Regions from separate parts of the Streptomyces sp. Ag82_O1-12 genome, predicted to be linked through region 3. Evidence: riboswitches for the same ligand, from Rfam matches in the RefSeq annotation. Region 3 holds a riboswitch; each other region holds the start of a gene.
What was found. A riboswitch is a leader RNA that binds a small molecule or an ion and turns the genes downstream of it on or off. The one in region 3 is predicted to bind cyclic di-AMP.
Positions count from the first base shown of each region.

Region 1: it holds a riboswitch for cyclic di-AMP, as region 3 does, so the genes downstream of both, QOL88_RS15930 (LysM peptidoglycan-binding domain-containing protein) here and QOL88_RS05415 (C40 family peptidase) in region 3, are expected to answer to the same signal.
Region 2: it holds a riboswitch for cyclic di-AMP, as region 3 does, so the genes downstream of both, QOL88_RS29630 (M23 family metallopeptidase) here and QOL88_RS05415 (C40 family peptidase) in region 3, are expected to answer to the same signal.
Region 4: it holds a riboswitch for cyclic di-AMP, as region 3 does, so the genes downstream of both, QOL88_RS24185 (C40 family peptidase) here and QOL88_RS05415 (C40 family peptidase) in region 3, are expected to answer to the same signal.

Region 1 is NZ_FXUW01000001.1:3,500,271-3,504,798, reverse strand. Features, by position in the region: gene QOL88_RS15940 (cytochrome P450 family protein) at 1-472, shown strand, start outside; gene QOL88_RS15935 (LysM peptidoglycan-binding domain-containing protein) at 594-1,583, shown strand; cyclic di-AMP (ydaO/yuaA leader) riboswitch at 1,812-1,978, shown strand; gene QOL88_RS15930 (LysM peptidoglycan-binding domain-containing protein) at 1,982-2,674, shown strand; gene eno (phosphopyruvate hydratase) at 2,960-4,240, shown strand; gene QOL88_RS15920 (FtsB family cell division protein) at 4,343-4,528, shown strand, end outside.
Region 2 is NZ_FXUW01000001.1:6,465,778-6,470,305, forward strand. Features, by position in the region: gene QOL88_RS29620 (M16 family metallopeptidase) at 1-393, shown strand, start outside; gene QOL88_RS29625 (M16 family metallopeptidase) at 390-1,778, shown strand; cyclic di-AMP (ydaO/yuaA leader) riboswitch at 1,969-2,133, shown strand; gene QOL88_RS29630 (M23 family metallopeptidase) at 2,146-2,934, shown strand; gene QOL88_RS29635 (GntR family transcriptional regulator) at 3,123-3,818, shown strand; gene QOL88_RS29640 (HPr family phosphocarrier protein) at 4,103-4,384, opposite strand.
Region 3 is NZ_FXUW01000001.1:1,177,876-1,182,403, reverse strand. Features, by position in the region: gene QOL88_RS05435 (DUF397 domain-containing protein) at 1-97, opposite strand, end outside; gene QOL88_RS05430 (helix-turn-helix domain-containing protein) at 107-967, opposite strand; gene QOL88_RS05425 (ATP-binding protein) at 1,181-1,642, shown strand; partial or broken gene QOL88_RS05420 (DUF6328 family protein) at 1,776-2,404, opposite strand; gene QOL88_RS05415 (C40 family peptidase) at 2,487-2,960, opposite strand; cyclic di-AMP (ydaO/yuaA leader) riboswitch at 2,964-3,163, opposite strand; gene QOL88_RS05410 (hypothetical protein) at 3,513-3,821, opposite strand; gene QOL88_RS05405 (ATP-dependent Clp protease proteolytic subunit) at 3,829-4,464, opposite strand.
Region 4 is NZ_FXUW01000001.1:5,232,148-5,236,675, forward strand. Features, by position in the region: gene QOL88_RS24180 (SLAC1 family transporter) at 1-638, opposite strand, end outside; gene QOL88_RS24185 (C40 family peptidase) at 717-1,892, opposite strand; cyclic di-AMP (ydaO/yuaA leader) riboswitch at 1,901-2,059, opposite strand; gene pcrA (DNA helicase PcrA) at 2,388-4,528, shown strand, end outside.

The DNA.
Region 1 (4,528 bases), 2.3 Mb from region 3:
GCTCCAGGCGTCCCTCGCCGCCGGGGAGACCGGCCTCCTGGAGACCGGCGTCGAGGAACTCCTCCGCTACGACGGCCCGGTCGAACTCGCCACCTGGCGTTTCGCCACGCAGTCCCTCACCCTCGGCGGGCAGCGCATCGAGGCCGGCGACCCCGTCCTCGTGGTCCTGGCCGCCGCGGACCGGGATCCGGAGCGGTTCGCCGATCCGGACGTGCTGGACCTCTCCCGCCGCGACAACCAGCACCTCGGCTACGGCCACGGCATCCACTACTGTCTCGGCGCCCCGCTCGCCCGTCTGGAGGGCCACACCGCGCTCGCCACCCTGCTCACCCGCCTCCCGGACCTCCGGCTCGCCGCGGATCCGGCCGAGCTGCGGTGGCGCGGCGGCCTCATCATGCGGGGGCTGCGCACGCTGCCGGTGGAGTTCGCACCGGTAGCACCGGCTGGACGTGACGAAACATCAGACCTGTGATCTTCACGTGATCTGCGCGGCATGAACTTGTGACAAGTGATCGACTGCCGATACGTTCACCCATCAACGCGGCGGGGAATCACGCCGCGTCGGTCACTGCTGTCTCGCGAAAGGTCTCCGTATGCTCTCCGGGAACGGTCGGCACCGTCGCCCCCGCCAGGCTCCGGCTCTCCTCGTGGCGGCCGGAGTGACCGGCTCCGCCATCGCGATCCCGCTCCTCGGGGCCTCCGGCGCCAGTGCGGCCGACGGCACGACCTGGGACCGGGTCGCGGACTGCGAAACCGGCGGCGCGTGGAGCCAGAACAGCGGCAACGGCTACTACGGTGGCCTGCAGTTGTCCCAGGAGGACTGGGAGAACCACGGCGGCCTCGACTACGCCGCGAGCGCCGACCTGGCCAGCCGCTCCCAGCAGATAGCCGTGGCCGAGAGAATCCTCGCCGACCAGGGGGTCGGCGCGTGGCGCACCTGCGGACTGCTCTCCGGGCTCGAGCAGGGCAAGGACTCGGACTCCGGCGCGTCCGGTTCATCCGACTCGTCCGGCCCGACGGACTCGCCCGGCCTGCTCGACTCGCTCGGGTCGTCGCCCTCCGCGAGCCCTTCCTCGTCCCCGTCGTCGTCCGACACGCCGTCGGACACGTCGTCGGACACGGAGGATGAAAAGACTAAGTCGGACAAGTCGTCTGAATCCGCTGACTCCGCGTCGCGGGACCAGGGGTCCGGTGGTTCTCCGTCGGCCACTCCGGAGAGCGGCGAGGCCGGCAACGCGCGGCAGGGTGACGAATCCTCGGCGCTGACCGACACCGGCTCCGGCCGCCATCGCGGCCCCAGTGCCGACGAATCCCTCCCGTCCGACAGCGGCCGTGCGGACGAGTCCACGGGCCGTCACGCCTCGGGCGGTGACGAGGGCTCCGAAGAGGGCTCCGGTGACGCCGTCCAGGGCGATTACATCGTGGGAGTCGGCGACAGCCTCTGGTCCATCGCCGACTCCCTTGACGTCAGCGGCGGATGGCACGCGCTCTACGTGGGCAACGAGAAGGCCGTCGGTACCGACCCGAACCTCATCCAGCCCGGTCAGAAGCTCACGGTGGAGGGCGAAGGGGACGAGAAGTAGCCGTTCGGGCAGTGCGGAAACGGGGGCGGAAGTCGCCCCGAAACCGCGCGAGTTCGCGTCATATTTCGCGGCGAATGTCCTGTTTGGGGCCCGTGAGAGATAGATCTCAGAAGCCTTGATCGTCTTTGAGATTCCGTGGATCGCGTGTCTACGGTCGTGACCGCTCGTCACCGCGAGCCCCGGCTGCCGCAACGCCGAATCCTGCCAGCGGCCGTACGGGAACAGTCGTCGCGTCAAGCGCCGTAGGCAGGAGCGGGGGACCCAAGGTAGGTGCCCGACCGGACAGTTGTGCCGGAAGGGCTTGGGGTGAAGCCGTGTCCCGGGAGGGGCGCGGCCGGGCAACTCAACCGGCCCGAACCCGACAGCTCACCTCGCAGGCGTCGGTGAGGGGATCCACCATGCTGTTTTCCGGCAAGGGCACGCACCGCCGTCCGTCCAAGGCCTCTCGGGCCATCGCCATCGCCGGTGTCACCGGTGCCGCCGTCGCCGCCCCGCTGATGGCGGCCGGCAACGCCTCCGCCGCCACCTCCTCCGAGTGGGACGCCGTCGCCCAGTGCGAGGCCGGCGGCAACTGGTCCATCAACACCGGCAACGGCTACTACGGCGGTCTGCAGTTCTCCGCCTCCACCTGGGCCGGCTACGGCGGCACCAAGTACGCCGCCACCGCCGACCAGGCCACCAAGGAGCAGCAGATCGAGATCGGCGAGAAGGTTCTCGCGGGTCAGGGCAAGGGCGCCTGGCCGGTCTGCGGCAAGGGCCTGTCGAGCGCCGGTTACACCGGCGGCGGCTCCACGAACGACTCGGGCAGCTCCTCGCAGAGCCAGCAGCAGAGCACCGAGTCCCGTGAGACCCAGCAGCCGGCCTCCCGCTCCGACGAGCGCCCGGAGGCCAAGAAGACCGTCACCACCCCGACCGGCAAGAAGGTCAAGAAGGGCGACGGCGAGTACAAGGTCGTCAAGGGTGACACCCTCAGCTCGATCGCCGAGGACAAGAAGGTCAAGGGCGGCTGGGAGAAGCTCTACCAGCTGAACAAGGACATCATCGACGATGCCGACCTCATCTACACGGGCCAGCAGCTGCACCTGAAGTAAGCAGCGGCTCACCGGACCCGCCAGGGTTCCGGCCCGCCCGGACCCGCCCAGGGTCCACAGGCTCCCCGTCCCGGTGCGTCATCCCCCGTACGCACCGGGGCGGGGTTTTTCGGCAACCGGCTTTGTTCCGTTCGGAAACAATTTACTCTCGGTTCTGTCCATGGGGTGGGCGACCCGGTGGCCGATCGTCCCGAGCCGGTTAGGCTCATGTCGCGAGCCACCGGGCCCGCACCTCGCCGGGTCCACGCGACCCGCGTCACCGCGTCACATAAGAAGGAGATGCTCGTGCCGTCCATCGACGTCGTCGTAGCCCGGGAAATCCTGGACTCCCGAGGCAACCCCACGGTCGAGGTCGAGGTCGGCCTCGACGACGGCAGCACCGGTCGTGCCGCCGTCCCGTCCGGCGCCTCCACGGGCGCCTTCGAGGCCATCGAGCTCCGCGACGGCGACTCGAACCGCTACCTCGGCAAGGGTGTGGAGAAAGCCGTCCTCGCGGTCATCGAGCAGATCGGCCCGGAGCTGGTCGGCTATGACGCCACCGAGCAGCGCCTGATCGACCAGGCGATGTTCGACCTGGACGCCACCGACAACAAGGGCTCCCTCGGCGCCAACGCCATCCTCGGCGTCTCGCTCGCCGTCGCCCACGCCGCCTCCGAGGCCAGCGACCTGCCGCTGTTCCGCTACCTGGGCGGCCCCAACGCGCACCTGCTGCCGGTGCCGATGATGAACATCCTGAACGGCGGCTCGCACGCCGACTCCAACGTGGACATCCAGGAGTTCATGATCGCCCCGATCGGCGCGGAGTCCTTCTCCGAGGCCCTGCGCTGGGGTGCCGAGGTCTACCACACGCTGAAGAAGGTCCTGAAGAGCAAGGGCCTGGCCACAGGTCTCGGCGACGAGGGTGGCTTCGCCCCGAACCTCGGCTCCAACCGCGAGGCCCTCGACCTCATCCTCGAGGCGATCAACGAGGCCGGCTACACCCCCGGCGAGCAGATCGCCCTGGCGCTCGACGTGGCCGCCTCCGAGTTCTACAAGGACGGCGTCTACACCTTCGAGGGCAAGCAGCGCTCGGCGGCCGAGATGACCGAGTACTACGCGGAGCTCGTCGACGCGTACCCGCTCGTCTCCATCGAGGACCCGCTGTTCGAGGACGACTGGGAGGGCTGGAAGACCATCACCGCCAAGCTCGGTGACAAGGTCCAGCTCGTCGGCGACGACCTGTTCGTCACCAACCCCGAGCGCCTCGCCCGCGGCATCGAGGAGGGCGCGGCCAACGCGCTCCTGGTCAAGGTCAACCAGATCGGCTCGCTCACCGAGACCCTGGACGCCGTCGAGCTGGCCCAGCGCAACGGCTTCAAGTGCATGATGTCGCACCGCTCCGGCGAGACCGAGGACGTCACCATCGCCGATCTGGCCGTCGCCACCAACTGCGGCCAGATCAAGACCGGCGCCCCGGCCCGCTCCGAGCGCGTCGCCAAGTACAACCAGCTGCTGCGCATCGAGGAGATCCTCGACGACGCCGCGGTCTACGCCGGCCGCAGCGCCTTCCCGCGCTTCAAGGGCTGACCCCGGCCACAAGAGGCAGCGTCGTACGTACGTCCCCGTACTCGGTCCCGTACCGTGTCCGGGGACGTACGCGCGTATGACGGTGGAGCGGGAGGCGGACAGATGGCCGTGAAGGACCGGGACCGGTTCTCCACCGCGACCAGGATCCGGCTGCTCGGTGAGCAGACCGCGGCCCGGGTCTACCGTTCCCAGACCAAGCGCCAGGCCCGCCGCTCGCGGCTGACCGGCCGGGCCGCGCTGCTCGCCCTCGTGCTGTGCTCGCTGATCGTGGCCCTGGCCTACCCGATG
Region 2 (4,528 bases), 5.3 Mb from region 3:
GGTGACGTGGAGGTTCCGGTCATCGAGACCGCCATCGACGAGGAGCTCGCCCGGTTCGCCGAGGAGGGCCCCACGCCCGAGGAGATGGAGCGCGCCCAGGCCCAGTTGGAGCGCGAGTGGCTGGACCGGCTCGGTACGGTCGCGGGCCGCGCCGACGAACTGTGCCGGTACGCCGTGCTCTTCGGAGATCCGCAGCTCGCCCTGACCGCCGTCCAGCGCGTGCTGGAGATCACGGCGGAGGAGGTCCAGGAGGTCGCCAAGGCCCGCCTGCGACCCGACAACCGCGCGGTGCTCGTCTACGAGCCCGTCGCCGACGAGACCGCCGAGGGCGCCGGCACCGCCGACGACACCGCAGCCGCGGCCACCGACGAGAACGAGGAGGCGGCCAAGTGACCGAGCTCGCCACGATGGACTTCCACCCCCGGCCGCAGGCGGGCGACGCCCGGCCGTGGGCCTTCCCGGCCCCCGAGCGCGGCACGCTCGACAACGGCCTGACGGTGCTGCGCTGCCATCGTCCCGGCCAGCAGGTCGTCGCCGTGGAGGTGCTGCTGGACGCACCCTTGGAGGCCGAGCCGGCCGGACTCGACGGTGTGGCCACGATCATGGCCCGGGCCTTCTCCGAGGGCACGGACAAGCACTCCGCGGAGGATTTCGCCGCGGAACTGGAGCGCGCCGGTGCCACCCTCGACGCGCACGCCGACCATCCCGGCGTCCGGCTCAGCCTGGAGGTGCCCGCCTCCCGGCTCACCAAGGGCCTGGGCCTGATCGCCGACGCGCTGAGGGCGCCCGCCTTCGCCGACAGCGAGGTCGAGCGGCTGGTCAACAACCGCCTCGACGAGATCCCGCACGAGCTGGCCAACCCCTCCCGCCGCGGCGCCAAGGAGCTCTCCAAGGAGCTGTTCCCGGCGGACGCGCGCATGTCGCGGCCCCGGCAGGGCAGCGAGGAGACCGTCGCCGCCATCGACTCCGCGGCCGTACGCGCCTTCTACGAGAAGCACGTCCGCCCCGCCACGGCCACCGTCGTGGTCGTCGGTGACCTCACGGGCATCGACCTGGACGCCCTGCTCGGGGACACGCTGGGCGCCTGGACGGGCTCCTCGGCCGAGCCGCGTCCGGTGCCTCCGGTCACCGCCGACGACACCGGCCGGGTCGTCATCGTGGACCGCCCGGGCGCTGTCCAGACGCAGCTGCTGATCGGCCGGATCGGGCCGGACCGGCACGACCGCGTATGGCCCGCGCAGGTGCTCGGCACGTACTGCCTCGGCGGCACCCTCACCTCGCGCCTGGACCGTGTCCTGCGCGAGGAGAAGGGCTACACCTACGGCGTACGGGCGTTCGGCCAGGTCCTCAGGTCCGCCCCGGACGGCACGGGTGCCGCGATGCTCGCCATCAGCGGTTCCGTCGACACGCCCAACACCGGTCCCGCCCTCCAGGACCTCTGGACGGTGCTGCGCACCCTCGCCGCAGAGGGGCTGACCGACGCCGAGCGGGACGTCGCCGTGCAGAACCTGGTGGGTGTGGCGCCGTTGAAGTACGAGACGGCGGCGGCCGTCGCGAGCACGCTGGCCGACCAGGTCGAGCAGCACCTGCCCGACGACTACCAGGCCACGCTGTACCGGCAGCTCGCCGCGACCGGCACCGTGGAGGCCACCGCGGCGGCCGTGAGCGCCTTCCCGGTGGACCGTCTGGTGACCGTCCTCGTCGGTGACGCGGCGCAGATCAAGGCACCGGTCGAGGCCCTCGGCATCGGCGAAGTCACCGTCGTCGCCGCCGAGTAGCCGCACGCGCGCAGGGGCCCTGGTTGTCTTCAAAGGCACCAGGGCCCCTTTATGCCCGAATTGGTATGGGAGTTGCCTGTCTGCCCTGTGGGATGCGCTACAAAAGCCGGGATTCGTTTGGGAATTGAAAGTGGCGCCGCTTAGCGTCATCCGGGCTGTTCGTCAGGCAGTGCGCCGCACCCGCGGCACCGGACAGTCATCGCCGAGTCCCCGTACGGCGCGAGCCAGGGGAGCCGGGGACCCATCGCAGTCCCTGGGGTGAATCGGGCGCCCGCGCGAGTCGCGAGGGAGTCCGTAGGAGACCTTCCTGCTCCGAACCCGTCAGCTAACCCGGTAGGCGAGAGGGAAGGAAAGGACCAGCCACCACATGGCGTTCACTCGCGCCACCGGGAAGCACCGTCGTCCCAGCAGGATGCAGCGCTCCACCGCCCGCGCGGCGGGCGTCGCGGCCCTCGCCACCACCGGCGTGATCGGCACCGTGGCGGCCCCCGCCGCCTTCGCCGCCGAGCCCAGCGCCGAGCAGACCGGCCTCACGCCGGTCGTCACCATGAACGACACCGCGGCCCAGCAGATCGACGCCCAGGCCCTCGCGCAGCAGCACGCCGCCGACGAGGCCGCCGCCAAGCAGAAGGCCGAGGAGGCCGCCCGCAAGCGGGCCGCCGAGCTCGCGGAGAAGGCCAAGGAGGCGGCCGAGAAGGCCCGCGAGGCCAAGGAGCGCGCCGCCCGCGAGGCCGAGCGCAAGCGCCTGAACACCTTCGTCGCCCCGATCTCCGGCTCGTACGTCTCCACCAGCTACAAGGCCAGCAGTGGCCTGTGGTCCTCCGGCAGCCACACCGGTGTCGACTTCCACGCCGCCAGCGGCACCTCCGTCCACGCGGTCGGCGCGGGCACCGTCGTCGAGACCGGCTGGGGCGGCTCCTACGGCAACCAGGTCGTGATCAAGATGCACGACGGGACGTACACCCAGTACGGCCACCTGTCCTCCATCGGCGTCTCGGTGGGCCAGCAGGTCACCCCGGGCCAGCAGATCGCCCTGTCCGGCGCGACCGGCAACGTCACCGGCCCGCACCTGCACTTCGAGGCCCGCACCAGCCCCGAGTACGGCTCGGACATCGACCCGGTCGCCTACCTCCGCTCGCACGGCGTGAGTGTCTGACCGCACCTCTCCGCTCCTCCCGAAAGCCCCGGCTTCCCGAGCCGGGGCTTTCGGCGCTTACGGCCGCCCGCTGTCCAAAAAATATCCATGGATGGTCGCCTGCCGTCGGAAATTCCGGCTCATTGCAATAGAGTCACGGAACGCACGCCGCTCGTCGGCGTTTCACGGGGATTAAGCGGAGGTCGGTCATGCGTATTCCCGCGCACTCGGTGTGCACGGCCATCCGGGACGACATCGTCGCGGGTGTCCACGCACGCGGCAGCCGGCTCACCGAGGAACTCCTCGCACGCCGCTACGGCGTCTCGCGGGTGCCAGTCCGGGAGGCGCTGCGCACGCTCGAGGCCGAGGGTTTCGTGGTGACCCGCCGGCACGCGGGCGCGTGCGTGGCGGAACCCACCGAGCAGGAGGCCGGCGACCTGCTGGAGATGCGCATGCTGCTGGAGCCGCTCGGTGCGGCCCGCGCCGCCCAGCGCCGCACCGAGGCGCATCTGAAGGTCCTGCGCGGCCTGGTCCGGTTGGGCCAGGAGCGGGCCCGCCGCGGGAACAGCGACGACCTGCGCTCTCTCGGCGGCTGGTTCCACGAGACGCTCGCCCAGGCCTCCGGCAGCCCCGCGCTGACCTCGATGCTCACCCAGCTCCGCTACAAGATCGCCTGGATGTACGCCGTGGAGGCGCCGGCCAGCCCGGTGGAGTCCTGGACCGAGCACGGCGCGATCGTGGACGCGGTGGCGCGCGGGGACGGCGAGCGCGCGCGGGCGGTCACGGCGCTGCACACCGAGCGCGCGAAGGGCGCGCACCGGCTGCGGTTCGGCTCCGCCCAGGAACGCGCCCACCGTGTGAGGAACTCGCAACATCCCGTAAACACGGCGAGCCCGCGGCTTTAACACGGCGGCCGTATACAAAGAGCAGTGAATTCTCGGGGGGTCATTTCCGCTGCCCTGATTCTCGGAATTCCGAGCCCCGTCACCCGGGAATGGCGAAGTGCCGCCCGCGCCGAACGGGGAATGGTGCGAGGGCCCGTCCGTGTCGACTGGGAATGGTGAACGTCCCACGCGCGTCGACCGGGGAATGGCGAAGGCCCCACCCGCGTCACCCGGGAATGGCGAAGGGCCCGCCCGGTGAATTCGGACGAGCCCCTCGCTGTGCGCCGGATCGGGCGCTCGGTGGATCAGACGGTCTCGGGCAGTTCCTCGAGACCCTCGGAGACCAGCTTGGCGAGCCGGTCCAGGGCGGCGTCCGCGCCCTCGGCGTCGGAGGCGAGGACGATCTCCTCGCCTCCCTGGGCGCCGAGGCCCAGGACGGCCAGCATGGAGGCCGCGTTGACGGGGTTGCCGTCAGCCTTGGCGATCGTCACCGGGACGCCTGCGGCCGTGGCGGCTCGGACGAAGATGGAGGCGGGGCGGGCGTGGAGACCCTCGGCCCAGCCGACGTTGACGCGGCGCTCAGCCATGTGTTGCTGCCCTTCGGTTTTCAGGGTTGTCTAGACCAGTTTCCCATATCGTGAAGCCACCGGGAGCGGTCCTCGCGTTCCACTCCGGGGGTGCCGTCGGATCGCGGCCTCGACCCGACTGACGCCCTCCACAGACTGCCTCGC
Region 3 (4,528 bases):
CGACGCAGTTGTTCGCGCCGGTGCTGTAGCTGCTGCGCAGCCACCGCACACCGTGCAGTTCGATGCTTGAGGGGACGTGACGAGGCAGTGCACGCATGGTGCCTCCTTACGCGCCGGCGGCTGTCCCGGCGATGTAATCCAACGAGTCCTCGGGCGAAAGGGCGTGGATCTGAAGGGTGTTGAAGGCCTCCGTGTAGGCCTGGAGGTCTTCTTTCCGTTCGAGGTAGAGGCTACTCGTCAAGTGGTCGAGAACAACCACATCCAGATCAGAAGTGCTCGAAAATGAGAAGATTACGAAAGGGCCGGTGACGCCGATGTGCGCCCCGGCGGCGAACGGCAGGACCTGGAGGCGCACTTGAGGCAGCCGGGCAGCCTCGACCAGTCGTTCCAGCTGGCGGGCCATGACCCCGGGTCCGCCCACCTCGCGCCGCAGCACCGCCTCGTCCAGGACGGCACTGAGGTTCAGTGGGGGATCCGCGCGCAGCACGTCCTGCCGGGCCAGCCGCACCTCGACCAGCGTGTCGAGCCGGTCCTCCGGGAGTCCCTCCACCGCGGCCTTCGTCACCGCCCGCGCGTACTCGGGCGTCTGGAGCAGGCCCGGGACGACGCTGGTCTCCAGCGTGCGCATCGTGCCGGCCTGCGACTCCAGGCTGATGAAGTCCCGGTAGGTCGGCGGCAGTACCCCGCGGTAGGCGTGCCACCAGTGGTGCCGGCCGCCGCTGTCGTCGGCCCCCGCCAACGCCATGAGCAGTTCGCGAAGTTGGGAGTCCGCCACACCGTAGGCGTCGAGAAGTAACCGCACATCGGCCGGTTTCACCCCGCTCGTGCCCGTCTCGATCCGGCTGACCTTGGACTGGTGCCAGCCCACCAGCCGGGCCGCCTCACCGCTCGTGAGCCCCGCGGAGGTGCGCAGCGCACGCAGTTCGGCGCCCAGTTTCCGGCGGCGCACCGCGGGACCGTGCTGCATGGGCTCCTCCTTACTCCTTCCGAGCCACCCAAATACGGTCTCGCGTCGCAGAGTTCACCGCTTTGAGCGACAGATATATGCATATCTTGGTGGATCGCCGTCCTTCAGGGGTGTTCTGGTGGCAGTCTGGCGACGAAGCACCAGTCCGGGACCGTACTCGAACCATCCGCTCCGTGTCGGGCTGTGGTCCCGTGGGAAAGGGACGAGGTCGCCATGGCAGACCATCTGGAAGCATCCGTCACTCTGCCGAGCGATCCCGCCTCGGTCTCCGCAGCGCGTGCCTACGTGGTGGGCACGCTGGCGGAGTGGGGGCTGCCGGCGGACACGGAAGGGTCCGACACCGTCCGGCTCATCATCTCGGAACTCGCCACCAACGCCGTCCAGCACACCTTCGGTCAGTCGCCCACGTTCACCGTGGACATCGCACTGGACCGTGACGAGCGCCTGCGCATCGGTGTCACGGACAGTCATCCGCGCTTCCCCAGACGTCTGCCGGCCGCCGTCCAGCAGGACAACGGCCGAGGCCTGGTCATCATTCGCTGGCTGACCGCGGAATGCGGCGGCAGGCTCCGCATCCGCCCCACTCGCGAGGGCGGCAAGACCATCTCGATCGAACTTCCCTGGGTCGTCCCGGTCCAGCCGGTGACGACCGCGGTGCAGCAGGAGCCCTGCTGACCCACAGCAGGACCCGAAACGCATGTCCTGCGGGTGCCCTCAGCGCACCCCGGCCCGCGCGACCCGCATCCGGGCCACCCCCGCGGCCATGACGCCCGCTCCGCGCCTCGCGCCCCGCCGGAGCCCGCGGCCGTCACCGGTGCCGTGCCGACGCCTCCCGGTGCGCAGCCGCCCCTCGGAGCCCTGACGGCTGACCGACGGTGTGCCGCAACGGTGCGGGGATCCCGCCGTCGCCCCCGGCCGTTTCCGTCTGGGTGGTCTCCCCGGCGCCGTCCGCCTCCGCACGCGGCCCCGCCCGCCGCACCAGCCGCGGGAGCAGCCCCCACAGGCCGACACAGACCAGGAAGGTCGCGGCGCCCGCGGCGACACCGCCGGTCCGGCCCGTGGTCACGTCGACCACGAGCAGCACGGAACCGCTGAACGCGAACACCAGCACACTCAGGCCGGTGGTGGCCAGGCGCGAGGAGACCTGCACGATGCGGGGCTTGGCGCCCTGCTGGAAGAGGGAGCGGTGCAGCGCGGCCGGAGCGGTGAAGAGAGCGGCGGCAAGGACCGCAAGCAGCAGCGTGACGAAGTAGTGACGCGCTGGACCGTGTCGAGGTCCTCGAAGCGCGAGGTGAAGGCCAGTGACAGCAGGAAGGCGAAGAGGATCTGCACGCCCGTCTGGGTGACGCGGAGTTCCTGGAGCAGCTCGACGAAGTTGCGGTCGGCGCGTTGCAGCGGCGTCTCGTTGCGCGCGGTGCAGGGGCGGTGCTCGGCCATGGGGTCACGGGTATCCACATGAGCCCGTGTCACGCTCCGGCGTGCGGCGGCGCGTCAAGGACGCCGCCGCACGCCGGGCGGATCACTTCACGCGTCCGTACCAGACACTCTTGGTCCAGATCTTCTGCAGTCGCACCACGTCCCCGCTCTTCGGGGAGTGCCAGAGCTTGTTCTTACCCGCGTAGATACCGACGTGGTACACGTTGCTGCCCGAGTGGAAGAACACCAGGTCGCCCGCCTTGCGGTTCGTGGCGGAGATGTGGTGCGTCTTGTTGTACTGCTGGGCAGCCGTGCGGGGGAGCTTCTTGCCGGCCTTCTTGAACGAGTAGAGCGTGAGCCCGGAGCAGTCGAACCGGTGCGGACCGGTGGCCCCGTACCTGTAGGGCGAACCCTTCTTGGAGGCCGCTATCTGGAGTGCCTTGGTCGCCGGTGTGGCCGCCGCCGCCTCGGAGGCGAAGCCGGGCGCCACGATGGAGCCGCCCACCGCGGCGATGGTGAGCGCCGAGGCCGTGCCGGCCCGGGCCATGAGCGACGGGACACGATTGAGCGCAGTCATGCGCAACCCTTCGTCAGCCGCCTGTGAAGGATGACCTGTCGGATTCGGGCTGACAAAGTTGCCCGGCCGCTGACGCGGCTTCACCCCAAGGGCTGCTCGAGTCCGGTCATGGCGTGACCGTCCCGGCGACCCGTCGTGCTTGGGTCCTCCACTCCTGCCGATCCACTCCTGTCGACCGGTCATCCGGGCGGCGGCAGGACTCGGCGTCCGCCCGGATCGCCCCGCCACAGCGGCGGGGGCTTGTCGTCAGACAGGGATCTTGGCGCATGCCTGTCCGCATTTCCCAACTGAACCGGGGATTTGTGTTGTTACTCACCACTCACCCGTTCGGGTGGACATGCGTGCGTTCGAGCCACTGTCCACGGGGTCGCTGAGCTCCGGACCAGGGCTGGAATGCCCCATTCCGTCCGTCGGCCACGCACGAGGCGCAACCGGAACGGTCCCGAAATCCGTTTCCCGCCTACTCCGAACAGGGGTACGTCTTTTGGTCCGTTTCAACTCAGCTCCGGACGCCTCGTCGGCGGCGCATGCGCCCGGGCCGACGGTTCCGCGTCAACTGACGGACTCCGGGGGCAGGGTGAGCCGGGCCGTGCGCCGCTCGCCGTCCAGCACCCGCAGGGCCCGGGCCAGGGTGCCGGCGTGCAGTTCCGTCTCGCCCCGCCGGTGCATCAGGGCCAGCGCGTCACGCAGCGCCGTCGCCTTGCCGACCAGGGCCTGGGCGGCGCGCAGTCCGCGGTAGGTGTCGCCGTCCTGGGCCGGATTGATGCGGCCGAGCAGGTCGACGACCTCGAGGTAACGGTCGATCAGTTCCGCTTCGGCGCGCGTCAGGGCGGGCAGGGGCGGCAGTTCGGGCGGGAGCACCGGAGCCTCACCGACCGGTCGGCGGGGCCAGGGTGGCCTTGCGGCTGGGGATGATCCCGTCGATCAGGCCGTACTCCACCGCCTCCTGCGCGGTGAGGATCTTGTCCCGCTCGATGTCCGCCCTCACCTGCTCCGGGGCGCGGCCCGTGTGCAGGGCGAGCATCTCCTCCATCCGGCTCCGGATGCGCGTCAACTCGTCGGCCTGGATCGCCAGATCACTGGCCTGCCCCCGGACCGGCTCGGGCAGCGCGGGCTGATGGATCACCAGGCGGGCGTCGGGCAGCGCGAATCGCTTGCCTCGCGTGCCCGCCGCCAGCAGCACCGAGGCCGCCGCACCGGCCTGGCCCAGGCAGATCGTCTCCACGTCGCAGGAGAGGTACCGCATCGTGTCGTAGAGGGCCGTCATCGCGTGGAAGGTGCCGCCGGGGGAGTTGATGTAGAGCGAGATGTCGCGCTCCGGGGCCTGGTGCTCCAGGTACATGAACTGGGCCATCACGTCGTTCGCCGAGGTCTCGTCCACCGGTGCCCCGAGGAAGACGATCCGCTCCTCCAGAAGCTTCGAGTACGGATCCATCGTCCGTTGCCCGGCCCCCGTGCGTTCGGTGAACTCGGGCAGCACGTAGCGGGCGGACGGTCGGGTCATGACGAACCCCTCCTCGCGGCAGAGCCGTCTCCGGCGACGGCTCGTCTGTAAAAAATGTACAGGA
Region 4 (4,528 bases), 4.1 Mb from region 3:
CGCAGGGCGCTGGTGTTCTCCTCGTTCCACAGGTACAGGCGCGAGCTGTCGGCGCCGAGGAGTTTCGCCCCGGCCATGGAGGAGACGGCGAGGGCGCCGGCCGAGAGCCAGTGGTCCCCGCGCCCCTCCTCCACCTGCCGGGGCTGGAAGCGGAACAGGGCGAAGCAGTAGAGGGCGAGCCCCAGCCAGAACAGCACCAGGGCCGCGTGGGCGAGCCAGGCCGCCGAGTCCGCCGCGGCGAGCGTCGCGCCGAGCACGGCGAGCCCTTCGGTGGCCACACAGCGCAGGAACACCGTTCCGCGCCGCCCCTGGGCCTCCGCGGTGAGCAGCACCGCCCAGAGCAGCATGGCGAGGGCCAGCAGGGCTTCGGCGAGGGACTGCAGGCCGGCCGCGGAGAAGCCGGTGCCCAGGACGGCGGTCGCCGCCACCGTGGTGAGCGCGGCCGGCGTCTCCGCCCGCCACGCGCCGTGCCACCGCTGGGCGAGGCCCGCGGCCGCCACCAGCCAGGCCGCGCAGGCCAGGCCGAGGGCGATGCGGGAGAGGACGTCGTACCCCGCCGAGTCGAGACCGACCGACACGATGCCGGTCGCCAGCGCATACGTCGCCCACCAGGTGGCAAACGGGGAGGGACCGGACATAGCGCCGATGCTAGAGAGCGCCGCGCGGGTTACGAGAGGGGCACGCGCGTGTGCCCCTCAAAATCGTGGCGGGACTTCTCAGGCCGGGCGCACCACGCTGTGGATCGCGGACTCGCCGTCGTAGTAGATCGACTCCTCGCGCACGTACGTGCCGGGCTTCGGAGCGTGGATCATCATGCCGTTGCCGATGTAGACCCCGACGTGGGTGACGTCGTCGTAGAAGAAGACCAGGTCGCCGGGCCGGGCCTGGGAGAGCGGGACCGTGGTGCCCGCGTTCACCTGGTCGTAGGTCGTACGCGGCAGGGTGACGCCCGCGGCCTTCCAGGCGGCCTGGGTGAGGCCGGAGCAGTCGTAGGAGCCGGGTCCGACCGCGCCCCACACGTACGGCTTGCCGACCTGGGCCCGGGCGAAGGCGAGCGCCTTGTCGGCCTTGGTGGCGTACGAGGAGTCGGCCGGTGCCGTCGAGGAGGACGAGCCGGAGCCCGGCCCCGACGAGGAGGACCCGCTGTCCTGCTGCTGAGCCGCCTCCTCCCGCGCCTTCTGCTGCGCGGCCTGCTGCCGGGCCAGCTCGTCGGCCTTGCGGGCGGCCTCCGCCCGCTTCTCCTTCTCGATCGCCGCGAGCCGGGCCTTCTCCTCGGCGGTCAGCTTCGACATCAGCTCGCGCGCGTCGGCGAGCTTGCGCTGGACGGTGGCCTTGGCCGTCCTCAGGCCGTCCTGCGAGTCGGTGAGCGTCTCGAGGCTCTCGGTGGCCTCCTGGCGCTTCTTCATCGTCTCGGACTGCTGCGTGACGTAGTCGTCGACCGCGACCTTCTGGCGGCCGGTCATCCGGTCCATCAGCTGGGTCTGGTCGAAGTAGTCCTGCGGGGTGTCCGCGAGCAGGAACGTCGCGGTGTCCGGGGCGGCGGCGCCGGTGCGGTACTGGGCGGAGGCGAAGGAACCGAGCTCCTCGCGCGCCTCGTTGAGTTTCTGGGTGCGCTCGGCGACGTCGTCGAGGAGGGTGTCGGCGCGCTTGCGCTGCTTCGCGGTCTTCTCCTTGGCCGCGTTGTACTTGTCGGTCGCCGACTCGGCCTGGCGGTACAGGTCGTCGACCTTCTTCTCGACTTCCTCGAGGCTGGGCTTGTCGTCGGCCTCGGGGGCGGCGTTGGCCGACTGGGACAGCAGGGCCACGGAGGTGAGGGCCGCCGTTGCGAGGGCGGGGGTCCGTATGCCTGCCACGCGCGTACCCGTAGGACGCGACTTGCGGTGCGACGCCAAGGGAGGCGACTCCTTCCACGTTCCGCCTACCGAGTTAGCTGTCGGGTTCGGGCGGGTGGTTCGGAAGGTTTGCCCTACGGCCGTCTCCGTACAGGGAGTCGGGCCGATTCACCCCAGGTTCACGGTTGGGTCCCCGGCTCCGGCTGCCGCTGCGGCGCGCCGGACTCGGCGGAGGCCGCGCGGCCCGGCGACGTTCGCCGGTGGGGGTCATGCGGCCTGGTCGCACGGTAGCCAACTCGTGTGGCCCCTGTGAAGGTTGATGGGTGATATGCCCGATACATTTTCGTGACCTTACGCATGAGCGTTGCCGAGAGTGAGTGATCGAGGGGGATTGGTTGCAAGTCGTCCATAATTGCGAGGGTGTAGCAGGGCGTGATCATGTGGTCATGGAGGGCGACAATGCGCCGCCGGGCGGTCGGCCGGGGGCCCCGGTGCGGGGCGATGTTCTCAGGGCGGCGGCGGGCTGTCAGTGGGGCGCCCTAGACTCGGAGAGCGATGAGCAGCCTCTTTGACGACAGCTTCCTGGCGAACCTCCAGGCCCAGCGGGGCCCGGCCGACGAGCCCCCGCCGCCACCCGAGGACGATCATGTACCGGAGTCGATTCCGGACGATCTGTTCGGCGGGAAGTTCGACGCGCCCCCGGACCGGGACGCCTACTACCGCGACGGCGCCCCCCGCCCGGTGATCGACTCCGCCGCGCTGCTGGAAGGGCTGAACGACAACCAGCGCGCCGCCGTCGTCCACTCCGGCTCCCCGCTGCTCATCGTGGCCGGAGCCGGCTCCGGCAAGACCCGGGTGCTCACGCACCGTATCGCCCACCTGCTCGCCGAGCGGGACGTGCACCCGGGCCAGATCCTCGCGATCACCTTCACCAACAAGGCCGCCGGCGAGATGAAGGAACGCGTCGAGCAGCTCGTCGGCCCGCGCGCCAACGCCATGTGGGTCATGACCTTCCACAGCGCGTGCGTGCGCATCCTGCGCCGGGAGAGCAAGAAGCTCGGCTTCACCTCCTCCTTCTCGATCTACGACGCCGCCGACTCCAAGCGCCTGATGGCCCTGGTCTGCCGCGACCTGGACCTCGACCCCAAGCGCTTCCCGCCCAAGTCCTTCAGCGCCAAGATCAGCAACCTGAAGAACGAGCTGATCGACGAGGAGGACTTCGCCGCCCAGGCCACCGACGGCTTCGAGAAGACCCTCGCCCAGGCCTACGCCATGTACCAGTCGCGGCTGCGCGAGGCGAACGCCCTCGACTTCGACGACCTGATCATGACGACGGTCAACCTGCTGCGCGCCTTCCCGGACGTCGCCGAGCACTACCGCCGCCGCTTCCGCCATGTGCTGGTGGACGAGTACCAGGACACCAACCACGCCCAGTACGCCCTCGTCCGCGAGCTCGTCGGCACCTTTGAGCACCCCGTCGACGTCCCGCCCGAGGCGGAGGTCCCGCCCGCCGAGCTGTGCGTGGTGGGTGACGCCGACCAGTCGATCTACGCCTTCCGCGGCGCGACCATCCGCAACATCCTCCAGTTCGAGGAGGACTACCCGGACGCCACGACGATCCTTCTCGAGCAGAACTACCGCTCCACGCAGACGATCCTCAGCGCCGCCAACGCCGTCATCGAGCGCAACGAATCCCGCCGCCCCAAGAACCTGTGGACCAACGCGGGCACGGGCGCGCAGATCACCGGCTACGTCGCCGACACCGAGCACGACGAGGCGCAGTTCGTCGCCGAGGAGATAGACCGTCTCACCGACGCGGGCGACGCGAAGGCCGGCGACGTCGCCGTCTTCTACCGCACCAACGCCCAGTCCCGTGTCTTCGAAGAGATCTTCATCCGCGTCGGCCTGCCCTACAAGGTCGTCGGCGGCGTCCGCTTCTACGAGCGCAAGGAGGTCCGGGACGTCCTGGCCTACCTGCGCGTGCTCGCCAACCCCGAGGACTCGGTGCCGCTGCGCCGGATCCTCAACGTCCCCAAGCGGGGCATCGGCGACCGCGCCGAGGCGATGATCGACGCCCTGTCCCAGCGCGAGAAGATCAGCTTCCCGCAGGCGCTCAAGCGCGTCGACGAGGCGTACGGCATGGCCGCGCGCTCCACCAACGCCGTCAAGCGGTTCAACACGCTGATGGAAGACCTCCGCACCATCGTCGAGTCCGGCGCCGGACCGGCCACGGTGCTGGAGGCCGTCCTGGAGCGCACCGGCTACCTCGCCGAGCTCCAGGCCTCCACCGACCCGCAGGACGAGACCCGGATCGAGAACCTCCAGGAACTCGCGGCCGTCGCCATGGAGTTCGAGCAGGAGCGCGGCGAGGAGGAGCAGAGCACCCTGTCCGACTTCCTCGAGCAGGTCGCGCTGGTCGCCGACTCCGACCAGATCCCCGACGAGGAGGACGGCGACGGCGTCATCACCCTGATGACCCTCCACACCGCCAAGGGCCTGGAGTTCCCCGTCGTCTTCCTGACCGGCATGGAGGACGGCGTCTTCCCGCACATGCGCGCCCTCGGCCAGACCAAGGAGCTGGAGGAGGAGCGGCGCCTGGCCTACGTCGGCATCACCCGCGCGCGGGAGCGGCTCTACCTGACCCGGTCCACGCTGCGCAGCGCCTGGGGCCAGCCCTCGTACAACCCGCCCTCCCG